Regions from separate parts of the Duganella sp. GW821-FHT07F09 genome, predicted to be linked through region 2. Evidence: riboswitches for the same ligand, from Rfam matches in the RefSeq annotation. Region 2 holds a riboswitch; the other holds the start of a gene.

Region 1 (5,808 bases), on a different contig from region 2:
GGATGTTGTTGAGCCACTGGTTGTAGGTGGTGCTCCAGTTTTCCGGCACGAACTTGATGTCGCCGCTGGCGACCTTCTCCAGCGCGACCTCGGCGATCGATTTGCCCGGGAAGAAGGTGCCTTCCGGCGCCGGCTGGCTCATGGCGACGAACCACTGGTCGGTCAGCATCGGTTCGATGATGACGCCGGTGCGGTCGCCGCGCGGCACCATCAGCTTGTGCGGCTTGACCTGTTCGAGCAGGCCCTGCGCGTCGAGGTCGGCGACGATCTGCTTGCGCGCGACGAAGCGGTCCATGCCGCGATAGGCTTCCGGCGCCTCGTCGTTGATCTTCGCTTCCAGCGTCATGATCGACAGCATCGGCAGCTTGTGGCGCTGGCCGACCGCGTAGTCGTTCAAGTCGTGCGCCGGCGTGATTTTCACGCAACCGGTGCCGAAGGCCTTGTCGACATATTCGTCGGCGATGATCGGGATTTCGCGGCCCACCAGCGGCAGCACCAGCATCTTGCCCACCAGCGCGGCGTAGCGCTCGTCGGCCGGATCGACCGCCACGGCGACGTCGCCCAGCATGGTCTCGGGACGGGTGGTGGCCACCGTCAGCGAGCCGCTGCCGTCGGCCAGCGGATACTTGATGTACCACATCGAGCCGTCTTCCTCCTCGGAGACGACCTCGAGGTCGGAGACGGCCGTGCCCAGCACCGGATCCCAGTTGACCAGGCGCTTGCCGCGGTAGATCAGGCCCTGCTCGTGCAGGCGCACGAAGACGTCGGTGACGACCTTCGAGCGCGTCTCGTCCATCGTGAAGTATTCGCGCTGCCAGTCCGGCGAGGCGCCCAGGCGGCGCATCTGGCCGGTGATGGTGGAACCGGATTTCTCCTTCCACTCCCAGACCTTCTTGACGAAGGCCTCGCGGCCCAGGTCGTGGCGCGAGATCTTCTGCGCGTCGAGCTGGCGCTCGACGACGATCTGGGTGGCGATGCCGGCGTGGTCGGTGCCGGGGATCCAGGCGGTGTTGTGGCCCAGCATGCGGTGGTAGCGGGTCAGGCCGTCCATGATGGTCTGGTTGAAGGCATGGCCCATGTGCAGGGTGCCGGTCACGTTCGGCGGCGGCAGCTGGATGCTGAACGACGGTTTGCCGGCGTCGAGGGTGGCGGCGTAGTAACCGCGCGCCTCCCACTCGGTGCGCCAGAATTGTTCAATGTCGGCAGGCTCGAAAGACTTGGCTAATTCCATGATTTGGCTGATGTATTGTAGTAAACGCGTGTGCGAAAACAGCCATTATAGATGACGCGGAGTCCGCCGCCGCGGGCGTGTCAAAAAATCAAGCGTCGCCGGCCAGTTGCCAGGTGTTGCGCCCGGCGGCCTTGGCCTGGTACAGCGCCACGTCGGCGCGCTTGTAGAGCTCCTCGTGGGTGCCGGGGGGGCCGTCCCGGCCGTCCTGGCCGTGGTGGACGGCGGCGCCGACGCTGGCGCTGATGCGCATCGTGGCCGCGCCGTGCGGCAGCGGTTGCGCCAGGTTGTCGAGGATGCGCTGGCACACCGGTTCGAGCGTCGCGCGCTCGGTGGTCTGGGCCAGCAGCACGGCGAATTCGTCGCCGCCCAGCCGGAACGGCCGGTCGGTCTCGCGCACGGCCGCCCGCAGGCGCGCCGCGGCCGCCACCAGCAGGGCGTCGCCGGCGTCGTGCCCCAGCGTGTCGTTGATCTGCTTGAAGTGGTCGAGGTCGATCAGCAGCAGCGTGAAGCCCGGGCCGCCGCGCGTCGCCTGCGCCACCAGGTGGCGCAGCTCGTCGTTGAACAGGCGCCGGTTCGCCAGGCCGGTCAGCGGGTCGCCATAGGCCAGTTGCTCGAGCTGCGACTGGGTGGCGCGCAATTCGACCGTGCGGGCGTCGACCATGGCCAGCAGTTCGCGCTGGCGGCGCCGCAGCAGCGCCGTGCGCACGTGGACCAGCCCGGCCAGCAGCCCCAGCGCCAGCAGGCCGCCGGCGATGCGCGCGAGCGGGCGCTGGTGCCACGCCGGCGACACCCTGACCGGCACCTCGAGCGGCGCCGACCAGTCGCCGTTGCGGTTCGAGCCGCGCAGCTGCAGCACATAGTCGCCCGGCGGCAGGTTGGTGTAGCCGGCCCGGCGCGACGTGGCGTCGGCCTTGATCCAGTCGGGATCGAAGCCGGCCAGGCGGTAGGCGTAGCGGTTGCGCTCGGGCGCCGAGTAGTCGAGCGCGGCGAACTCGAGCGAGAAGCCGCGCCCGCGCCCCTCCGGCGTGACCTCGATCGGCGCCGCCTTGCCGCCGGCGCCGCCGTTGTAGCGGCCGGCGGGAATCTCGCGGTCGTTGACCAGGATGCGGGTGGCCACCACCGGCGGCCGGTAGTGCCACTGGCTCAGGCGTTCCGGCCGCAGCACCGTCACGCCCGACAGGCCGCCGAACACCAGCTCGTCGGCGCCCGTGCGCACGCCCGAGGCGGTCCAGTAGGTGGGGATGTGGACGCCGTCGGCCGGGCCGAAGGTGCGGATGGCGAAGCTGCGCGGATCGACCCGCGCCAGGTTGGCGTCGGTGCTGGCCCAGATGGCGCCGGCGGCGTCCTCGAGCAGCATGTTGGCGCCGCTGTCCTCCAGCCCGTCGGCCGTGCCCAGCCGGCGGAAGCGGCGCCGCCCGTCGGCGTCGGTGCGTTCCAATATCACGATGCCGGTGCCGAACTGCGACAGCCACAGGCGCCCTTGCCGGTCCAGCAGCATCGACGACACATAGCCGGGCGGCATGCGGTCCGCCTCGGCCAGCACCGTCGGCACCAGCTCGACGCCGCCGCCGTAGCCGACCCGCGCCAGGCCGACGCGGGTGCCGACCCAGATGCCGCCGTCGCCCGGCAGCAGGTAGGTCACGCGCGGATCGCCCAGGCTGTGCTGCTCGTGGCGCAGCAGCGCCAGATGCCCGCCGGGTCCGGCCGACACCGCCCACAGGCCGTCCATGCCGCCCAGCCACAACACCTCGTCCACCAGCGCCACGGCCCACACCGCCGCGTCGGGGCGGCGCTGCGGCACGGCCAGGCGGCGCACGTTGCCGCCGTCGGCGTCGGCCTGGTACAGGCCCTGTTCGGTGCCGAGGTAGACCGTGCCGCCCGGTCCCAGCGCCATGCCCAGTACGCGCCCGGTCGGCAGCGCGCCTGGCGTGCCGGGCGGGGCCGGCGTGAGGTGGGCGACGGCCCCCAGCTGCGGATCGACGATGTCGACGCCGCCGCCGACCACGCCCAGCCACAGCCGCCCGTCCGGGTGGGCCAGCAAGCTCGGCACGCTTAGTTTGTTGCCGCCGCCGCCGCCGGTCGAGCGGATCGTCGTCACCGCGCGCGGCAGCGGATCGTGCTGGCTCAGCGCGCCCATGGTGGCGGCGAAGATGATGCCGCTGCGCTCGCGGAACAGCGCCAGGATGTCGTTTTCGTACAGGGAGTCGGGGGTGTCGGGCTGGTGGCGGATGCGGCGCGTGGTGCCCAGCAGCGGATCGACCGCCACGATGCCGCCGTTGGCGCCGTCGGTGCCGAGCCAGACCTCGCCGAGCCCGGCCTCGACGATGGCGGTGACGCGCTCCTTGTCCAGGGTCGGCGCCGGGCCGCCCTCGCGCACGGCGCGCGCCTCGGCGCTGCCCGGTTCGATGACGAAGGCGCCGTTGCTGCGGGTGCCGATCCAGATCCGTCCCGAGCTGTCCGGCACCAGGGTGCTGATGTTGGCGCCGGTGTTGGCGCCGCCGTCATGGCCTTCGAGCGCCACGGCCACCGGCGCGGGCGCGCCGCGCTCGAGCTTGAGCAAGCCTTCGCGCGTGCCGATCCACAACGTGCCGCCGCGCTCGCGCAGCAGCGCGCCGACCGCGCGCGCCGGCACCGCCCGCGCGTCGAGCGGGGCGGCGGTGGCGGCGCCGCGCGTGACCGCGCCGGCGGCGTTGATATGGTCGAGGCCGCCGCCGGTGCCCACCCACACGCCGCCGGCGCCGTCGTCGGCCAGCGCCGTGACCTGGGCGTTGCCCAGGCCGGAAGGGGCGTGCGGGAAGCGGGTGAAGTTTTCGCGCGCGGCGTCGTAGCGCGCCAGGCCGCCCGAGCTGGTGCCCACCCACAGCCGGCCGGCGCCGTCGATCAGCAGGCTGGTGATGTAGTTGTCGGGCAGGGCGTCGTCGCGCAGCGCGTCGGCGAAGAATTTGCGCGGCCGGTTGCCGTCCCAGCGCACCAGCCCGGTCTGGGTGCCGATCCACACGAAACCGCTGTGGTCCTGCGCGAAGCACAGGCCGGCGCCGGTGTCGGCATAGGGCTGGTGCTTGAACGCGGTGTGGGTCAGCGCCGCCCAGCGGTCCGGTTCGGCGGCGACGGCGGCGCGCGGCGGCGCCAACAGCCACAGCAGCAGTAGCAGCAGCGCGGCGGGACGATTGAAGTTGCATTCTGGCATAAATCGACTATACATCAGCCGCGGCCCCCCACGGACCGCCCCGCCACAAGGACGGGGCCGGGCGTCGGATTTTCGCCACGCGCCGCCGCGGCCGGCGCGCGGCGCCGGCATGGCGGCCGCGCCGATTGTTGCCGCGCTCGTGCCGTTGGCGCCGATATTCTTGCGCCGGAACGGCGCCCCCCCGTCCCCGGGCCCGCGCCACGGCTGGTCCACCCCGCCATCTCTGTTATAATCGCCCGGCTGCCGCGAGGCGGCGCACGCTAGGGGTCCTGCGCATCGTATTGAAGGCGATGCGCGGGTGAGAAATACCCTCCGAACCTGATCTGGATAATGCCAGCGAAGGGAAGCTTAGGACAACGCCGCGTTCCGATCCATCCCATCGATTCCATCGATGCTCCGGACGCGGCGCCGTCCAACCTCCTTTGCTGGCTCCTGTCGCCAACCAAGGAGCCACATGAACGCCAATCCCAAATTCCTGTCCGCCACCGCCACCGTGGACGAGGCAGCGATCAAACCGTTACCCAATTCCCGCAAGATCTACGTCGAAGGCAGCCGGCCCGACATCCGCGTGCCGATGCGCGAAATCACGCAAGCCGACACGCCCGCCTCGTTCGGCTTCGAGGCCAATCCGCCGGTCTACGTCTACGACACGTCCGGCCCGTACACCGACCCGGACGCGGTGATCGACATCCGCTCCGGCCTGGCCGCCACCCCGCGCCTGCCGTGGATACTGGAGCGCGGCGACACCGAGGAACTCGACGGCCCGACCTCCGACTACGGCAAGGCGCGCCTGGCCGATCCGGCGCTGGCCGAATTGCGCTTCAACCTGCACCGCAAGCCGCGCCGCGCGCGCGACGGCGCCAACGTCACGCAGATGCACTACGCGCGCCGGGGCATCGTCACGCCGGAGATGGAGTTCGTGGCGATCCGCGAAAACCTGCGCCGCAAGGAATACCTGGACAACCTGAAGGGCTCCGGCCCGATGGGGCAGCGCCTGGCCGACCTGATGGGCCGCCAGCATCCGGGGCAATCGTTCGGCGCCAGCATCCCGGCCGAGATCACCGCCGAATTCGTGCGCGAGGAGATCGCCCGCGGGCGCGCCATCATCCCGGCCAACATCAACCACCCCGAGATCGAACCGATGATCATCGGCCGCAATTTCCTCGTCAAGATCAACGCCAACATCGGCAATTCGGCGGTGACCTCGTCGATCGGCGAGGAGGTCGAGAAGATGACGTGGGCGATCCGCTGGGGCGGCGACAACGTCATGGACCTGTCGACCGGCAAGCATATCCACGAGACGCGCGAATGGATCATCCGTAACAGCCCGGTCCCGATCGGCACCGTGCCGATCTACCAGGCGCTGGAAAAGGTCAACGGCAAGGCCGAG
Region 2 (5,808 bases):
GCAGGGCCTGATGGACGGCTTCGCGCGCAAGGACATCGCCGCCGTCAAGGACGGGCAGGACGCGGAGTTCCGCGCCTGGTACGGCGCGCAGAAGGACGTGTCGAAAACGCTGCTGTCCGAACTGGACGCGGTGATCGCCGCCGATATCGCGCTGGGCGACGAGGAATTCGGCTACAGCGTCGCCACCACCGGCGAGATGCTGAAAAGCGCCAATACGCTGTATCGCCTGGCGCTGGAAAGCGCGAAGCCGGACGCCGAGCGCGAAACCGGTTTCCAGCAGCGCGACGCCACCTTCATCAAGGCGCGTTTGAACCGCCTGGAGCAGTCGTATGTGGCCGGGGTGGATCAGGCGCGTTTCGCGGCGTCGCTGCGGCGCTACGCCAGGCTGCCCAAGTCCATGCATGTGGCGGGCCTCGATCCTCTGCTGCCGGCGCCCGGGGCGGTGCCGGCGATGTATGCCGAGACGCGGCTGGGCGACACCGCCACGCGGCTGGCATGGGTCGGCAAGGACGCCGCCGCCGTCAAGGCGTCGGACGACGCGTTCATGCAACTGGCGGCGAAGCTGGACGACGCGGCGCAGTCGCTCAAGGAGCGCCGCAAGGAGCTGGACGGAAACCTGGAGCGCGTGATCCCGCGCTACATGGAGGCCGTCATCGCGTGGAAGAAGTCGCTGGGCAAGCCGGTGTACCCGGATGCCAATGGCACTTTGCGCGTGACCTACGGCACCGTGGCGCCGTATTCGCCGCGCGACGGCATCAGCAAAGGCCCGTTCACCACCGTCGAAGGCATTGTTGAAAAGCATACCGGCAAGGACCCGTTCAACGCGCCGCAAAAGCAGCTCGACGCCATCAAGGCCAAGCGCTATGGACGGTTCAGGGACGCCATCCTCGGCACCGTGCCGGTCGACTTCCTGAGCAGCGCCGATACCACCGGCGGCAACTCCGGCTCGGCGGTGTTGAACCGCAGGGGCGAGTTGATCGGCCTGAACTTCGATTCGACCTACGAGTCGATCACCAAGGACTGGTACTTCGATCCCGCCATCACCCGCGCTATCCATCTGGACATCCGGTATATGCTGTGGGTGATGAGCGAAGTCGATCATGCCGACAATGTGCTCGAAGAGATGACCATTAAATATCCGGCGAAAAAATAATGCACGAATTATCGGTTCTATTGGGGTACCTGAATTTGCCGCTGCATCTGGCGGTATTCGCCACGACCCCGTTGGAACTGGTGTCGTTCATTCTGGCGGTGGCCACCGTGTGGCTCAACATCCGCCAGAGCCATTGGGCCTGGCTGTTCGCCATCATCTCGTCGGCCACCTACGGACTGGTTTTCTATGGTTCGCGGCTGTACGGCGACATGGGGCTGCAACTGGTGTTCATCACCGTTTCGTTCTATGGCTGGTACCAGTGGCTGCACGGGAACGACCGCCACGAGCGGCTGGCGGTCACCGCGCTCGACGCGCGCGGCCGCTGGATCGCGGTGGCGGCGTGGCTGGCCGGCTTTGTGTTGCTGGCGTGGTTCCTCAAGACCTACACCGATACCGACGTGCCGCGCTCCGATGGTTTCCTGACCGCCGGCAGTCTGGTCGGGCAGTTGCTGCTGTCGCGTAAAAAGATCGAGAACTGGCATGTCTGGATCGTTGTCGATGTGCTGTATGTCGGGCTTTATCTGCACAAGCACTTGATGTTGACGGCGATTTTGTACGCGGTCTTCGTCGGCATGGCGGTGGTCGGCCTGCGCACGTGGCAGCAGTCGGCCGGCATGGGGACGGGCGGCGGTGATAAAGGCGACGAAACCGGCGGCCGCAGGCTGGTACTGGAATGACATCGGCCGTCTTGCCGCTGCGCGTGGCGATACTGGGCACGGCTTCCTCCGGCAAGACCACGCTGGCCGCCGCGCTGGCGGAGCGCTATCGGACCTTGTGGGTGCCGGAGTATTTGCGTGAATTCGTCGATGTGCAGGGGCGGGTGCCGGTGGCGGGGGACCAGTTTAATATCGCCGCTACACAGCGCCGGAGCGAGGACGCGGCGGCGCAGGCCGCGGACGGGTATCTGTTCTGCGACACTGCGCCGTTGATGACGGCGATCTACAGCCGTCATTATTTCGGTGGTATTGATGATCAGCTAGCGCGCTTGGCCGATGGACATCGGCGCGACTATGCGCTGACGTTGGTGACCGCGCCGGATATTCCATGGGTGGCCGATGGCTTGCAGCGCGAGTGCGAAGAAGTCAGCGTTGTCATCAATCGTCTGTTGATGGAGGAGCTGGCGGCGCGCCGGATACCATATGTGCTGGTATCGGGCGACCCGGAACAGCGGTTGGCGCAGGTGGAGCGGTTGTTAGCCAAGGCCACGTAATCGAGCATGCGTCGTTGGCGGCTCGTGGCGGATTACGCTGCGCTAATCCGCCCTACGTGTCTCCGCGATTCGCCACGTTCGCCACGCAAATTAAACGATGGACACCGTTGGTTGAATGACCCACTGTGACACGTAGGGCGGATTAGGCGGAACGCCGTAATCCGCCATCTTGGAGTCGCCTGCGGATTTCGCGTTACAGGTCGAACTGCGCCGACACGCGGAACGTGCGCGACGCCCCCGGCATCAGATACCCACCCAGATCCTGCGTCACATCGCGCCAGTAGAACTTGTCCAGCGCGTTGTTCACGCTCGCACGCAGCGTGGTCGAAACGCCGCCGATGCGCGTGGCGTACGACGCCCCCAAATTCAGCACATGATAGCTCGGCACGAATACCTGGTTCTCCGGATCGAACGCCTTCTTGCCCGAGTACTGCCAGTTCGCGTTCACGCTCAAGCCTTCGACCTGCGGCACCGCATAATCCGCATACACCGACGATTTGAAAGCGGCGACGTTGGTCACGCGCTTGCCGTCCATGCTGGCCAAGCCGGTATCGCTTTGCTTGGTATTGAGCGCGGTGGCCGAAACGCCCACTGTCAGCTCGCGCGTGGCGCGGCCGTTCAACGCCATTTCCAGGCCGCGGTGCTGGGCTTTGCCGTTGCGAACGAAGACATTCTGCGCGTCGGTGTATTCCAGACCTTTATGGATCTCGAACAGCGCGACGGTGGCGCTCAGGTCGGGACGGATATCGGCCTTGACGCCCACTTCCATCTGCTTGGACTTGGACGGTGCGAGCGCGCGGCCCTCGTTCACGGTCTGGATCGGCGCGATGCCGCCATGCTCCAGGCCTTGCGCGTACGAGGTGTAGAGCGATACGTTGGGCCGCAGGCTGTAGACCAGTGCCACATTCGGCAGCCAGAACCCGGCATCGGTATCGGCGTCCGGCAACCCGTCGTTCTGCTCGGTGCGTTTGAGCTGCACATAGCGCGCGCCGGCGTGCAGCTTGAGCTGCGCGTTCAAGCTGACGATGTCCTGCGCGAACAGGGCGCGTTCGTCGCTGTGGCGGCGCTCCGACACCGGACCGCTGGTGCCCGGCGCCGGCGCCACGACGACCGGATGGTAGATATTGCTGACGCCCGAATAGTCATACAGGTAGTCGCCCCATTTTTCGCTGTTTTTGTGGAACGACGCGCCGCCAGTGAATTCATGCGCCAGCGCGCCGGTGGCGAAGCGGCCCTGCACCAGCGCCTGCACCGTCAGCGGCGACTTCTTCTCGCCCAGGCTGATGTAGTTGTAGACGTCGTAGTCGCCGTTGCCGCAGTAGCCGGGATACAGGTTTTGCTCGCCGCAGCCGTAAGGGAAGGCGGTGTAGTCGTCGCGCTTGAACTGGTGCTGGTTGGCGCTGACCGTGGTGCTCCAGTCGGGCGAGAACTTGTATTCGAAGCGCGCGCCGATGTTGCTGGTGGTGGTCTCCACCGGACGGCTCCACGGCTGATCGTTGAGCATCGTGTCGGCATCGACCACCGGCAGGGTCGTATTATTCAGCAGCTGGAAGCCGGGCGCCGTCAGCTGGGATTTACGCTGGTGGTCGGCGTCGATCTGCAGCAGCGCCTGCGGCGAGATGCGCCAGTCGAAGGCGGCGGAGACGAACTTGCGGTTGCCGTCCGCGCCCTTGATGTAGGAGCGCAGGCGTTCGCCGGCGACGTTGACGCGGTAACCGAAACGCTCGTCCTCGAAACGTCCGCCGACATCGACCGCGCCGTACAGGGTGCCGCGCTCGCGCGCTTCCAGCACGACGGTGCGCACCGGCGTGTCGGTCGGGCGCTTGGTCACGTAGTTGACGATGCCGCCCGGCGCCGAGACGCCGGCCTGCAGGCCGGACAAGCCTTTGAGCACTTCCAGGCGCTCCTTGTTCTCCAGCGGGATCTGGGTGTCGCCCGGGATGGCCATGCCGTCCTTGCGGTAGCTCGAGGCGTTGTCGAGCTTGAAGCCGCGGATCGAGAACTGCTCGGCGTAGCCGACGGCGTTGTACGAGTCGCTCAGGCTGGCGTCGAATTTGGCGGCGTCCGTGGTCGAGCGGATTTGCAGATCCAGCATCTGCTGCGATGTCAGCACGCTGACCGAAGCCGGCGTTTGCAGCAGCGGGGCGTTGCCGAAGCCGGCGACCGAGGCGGTGTTGGCGCGCACCTTGGTGGCGCTGACGATGACTTCCGGCATAGCCTGCCCGGCGGCGGCCTCGACCGCCGGGTCGGTGGCTGCGGCCGTGTCGGCGGCGACGGCGGCGCCGGAAAATGCGTGGAACACCGCCAGGGCGATGACGGAAACTGCGAAATTAGGTGTGGACATGTCTGCTCTCTACTTGTTCTCGGCTGGAAGCCGCGAGGAGAGCCATCAAAGGAGGGGAGAACTACTTTGCGCTTTCCTTCGCTGGCATTATCCAGATCAGGTACGAAGGGTATCTCTCACCCGGACAAAATGCCCAGGACCCCTAGCGAGCCGGCAGTGTATCACACCAGGCACAGGGGCCGGCGCGCGCGCAATGGCGTGCGACACAATTTGCGCCACGCCGATACACTTCGGGTTTGCGCCGCACGGCGCCAATGAAGCAGTCACAGCATGTGTGGAGGCGACGGTATGTCCTGTTCTTCAGTGCATTTCGGCGCCACTTTGCTGGTTCGTGCTAGCGAAAGGAGTGGAATGAGGCAGTCGTATCATGAAGGAAGCTGGTTTGCGGTGCCGTTGCTCGACGGCGGCTACGGCTGGGGCCTGGTCGCGCGTTTGTCGCCTGGCAGCAAGATCATGCTGGCCTATTTGTTCGGGCCCAAGCTCGACAGGTTGCCGTCGATCGACGAGCTCAATACCCTGCGGCCGCAGGACGCCGTCAAGGTGCTGCGCGTGGGCGACATGGCGCTGGCCAGCGGTCATTGGCGCGTGCTGGGCGAGGCCGTCGACTGGAATCCCGCACTGTGGCCGATGCCGCAGTTCCTGCGCCGCGCCGACGCGTTGAAGCGGGCCTGGCGCGTGACGTATTCCGACAACGATCCAAGTCGTTCCGAACGGGAAGAATCGGTGCCCTACGATACGCCGGGCCTGGAGGCCGATTCGCTGTACGGCTACGGTTCGACCGAGTTGCTGCTGACCAAGCTTCTGGAGTCGCGCGAGCACCCGATCAACCGGAGCAACTGACGTTCCAGGCGGCGTATTCGCCACGGTGCTTGCGCACGGCGATCGTGGCGACAGTGTCGCGGTCGCTTTCAAACACCAGCCCGAACATCACCGGCGCGCCCGCTGTCGCGGCCGCCGGTCTCAGCGCGGCCAGCCGGAAGGTGAGGGCGCGCTGCCGTGCGCAGCCAGAGTTGCCGGCAAACAGCAGGCGCGCGCGTATCAGTAATTCGCGGTGCTGTCTCAGCAACGCCACCGCATCGGCCGGTGGCACGGCCGGATCCA

What was found. Region 2 has a riboswitch for thiamine pyrophosphate ahead of AC07P1_RS00790 (TonB-dependent siderophore receptor). Riboswitches for the same ligand answer to the same signal wherever they lie in the genome.
Region 1: it holds a riboswitch for thiamine pyrophosphate, as region 2 does, so the genes downstream of both, thiC (phosphomethylpyrimidine synthase ThiC) here and AC07P1_RS00790 (TonB-dependent siderophore receptor) in region 2, are expected to answer to the same signal.

The regions. Positions count from the first base shown of each region.
Region 1 is NZ_JBWKQJ010000010.1:135,162-140,969, forward strand. Features, by position in the region: gene AC07P1_RS24810 (valine--tRNA ligase) at 1-1,231, opposite strand, end outside; gene AC07P1_RS24815 (diguanylate cyclase domain-containing protein) at 1,320-4,418, opposite strand; TPP riboswitch at 4,671-4,780, shown strand; gene thiC (phosphomethylpyrimidine synthase ThiC) at 4,873-5,808, shown strand, end outside.
Region 2 is NZ_JBWKQJ010000001.1:162,848-168,655, reverse strand. Features, by position in the region: gene AC07P1_RS00805 (S46 family peptidase) at 1-1,153, shown strand, start outside; gene pnuC (nicotinamide riboside transporter PnuC) at 1,153-1,830, shown strand; gene AC07P1_RS00795 (AAA family ATPase) at 1,827-2,363, shown strand; gene AC07P1_RS00790 (TonB-dependent siderophore receptor) at 2,557-4,707, opposite strand; TPP riboswitch at 4,764-4,861, opposite strand; gene AC07P1_RS00785 (Imm26 family immunity protein) at 5,059-5,547, shown strand; gene AC07P1_RS00780 (hypothetical protein) at 5,531-5,808, opposite strand, start outside.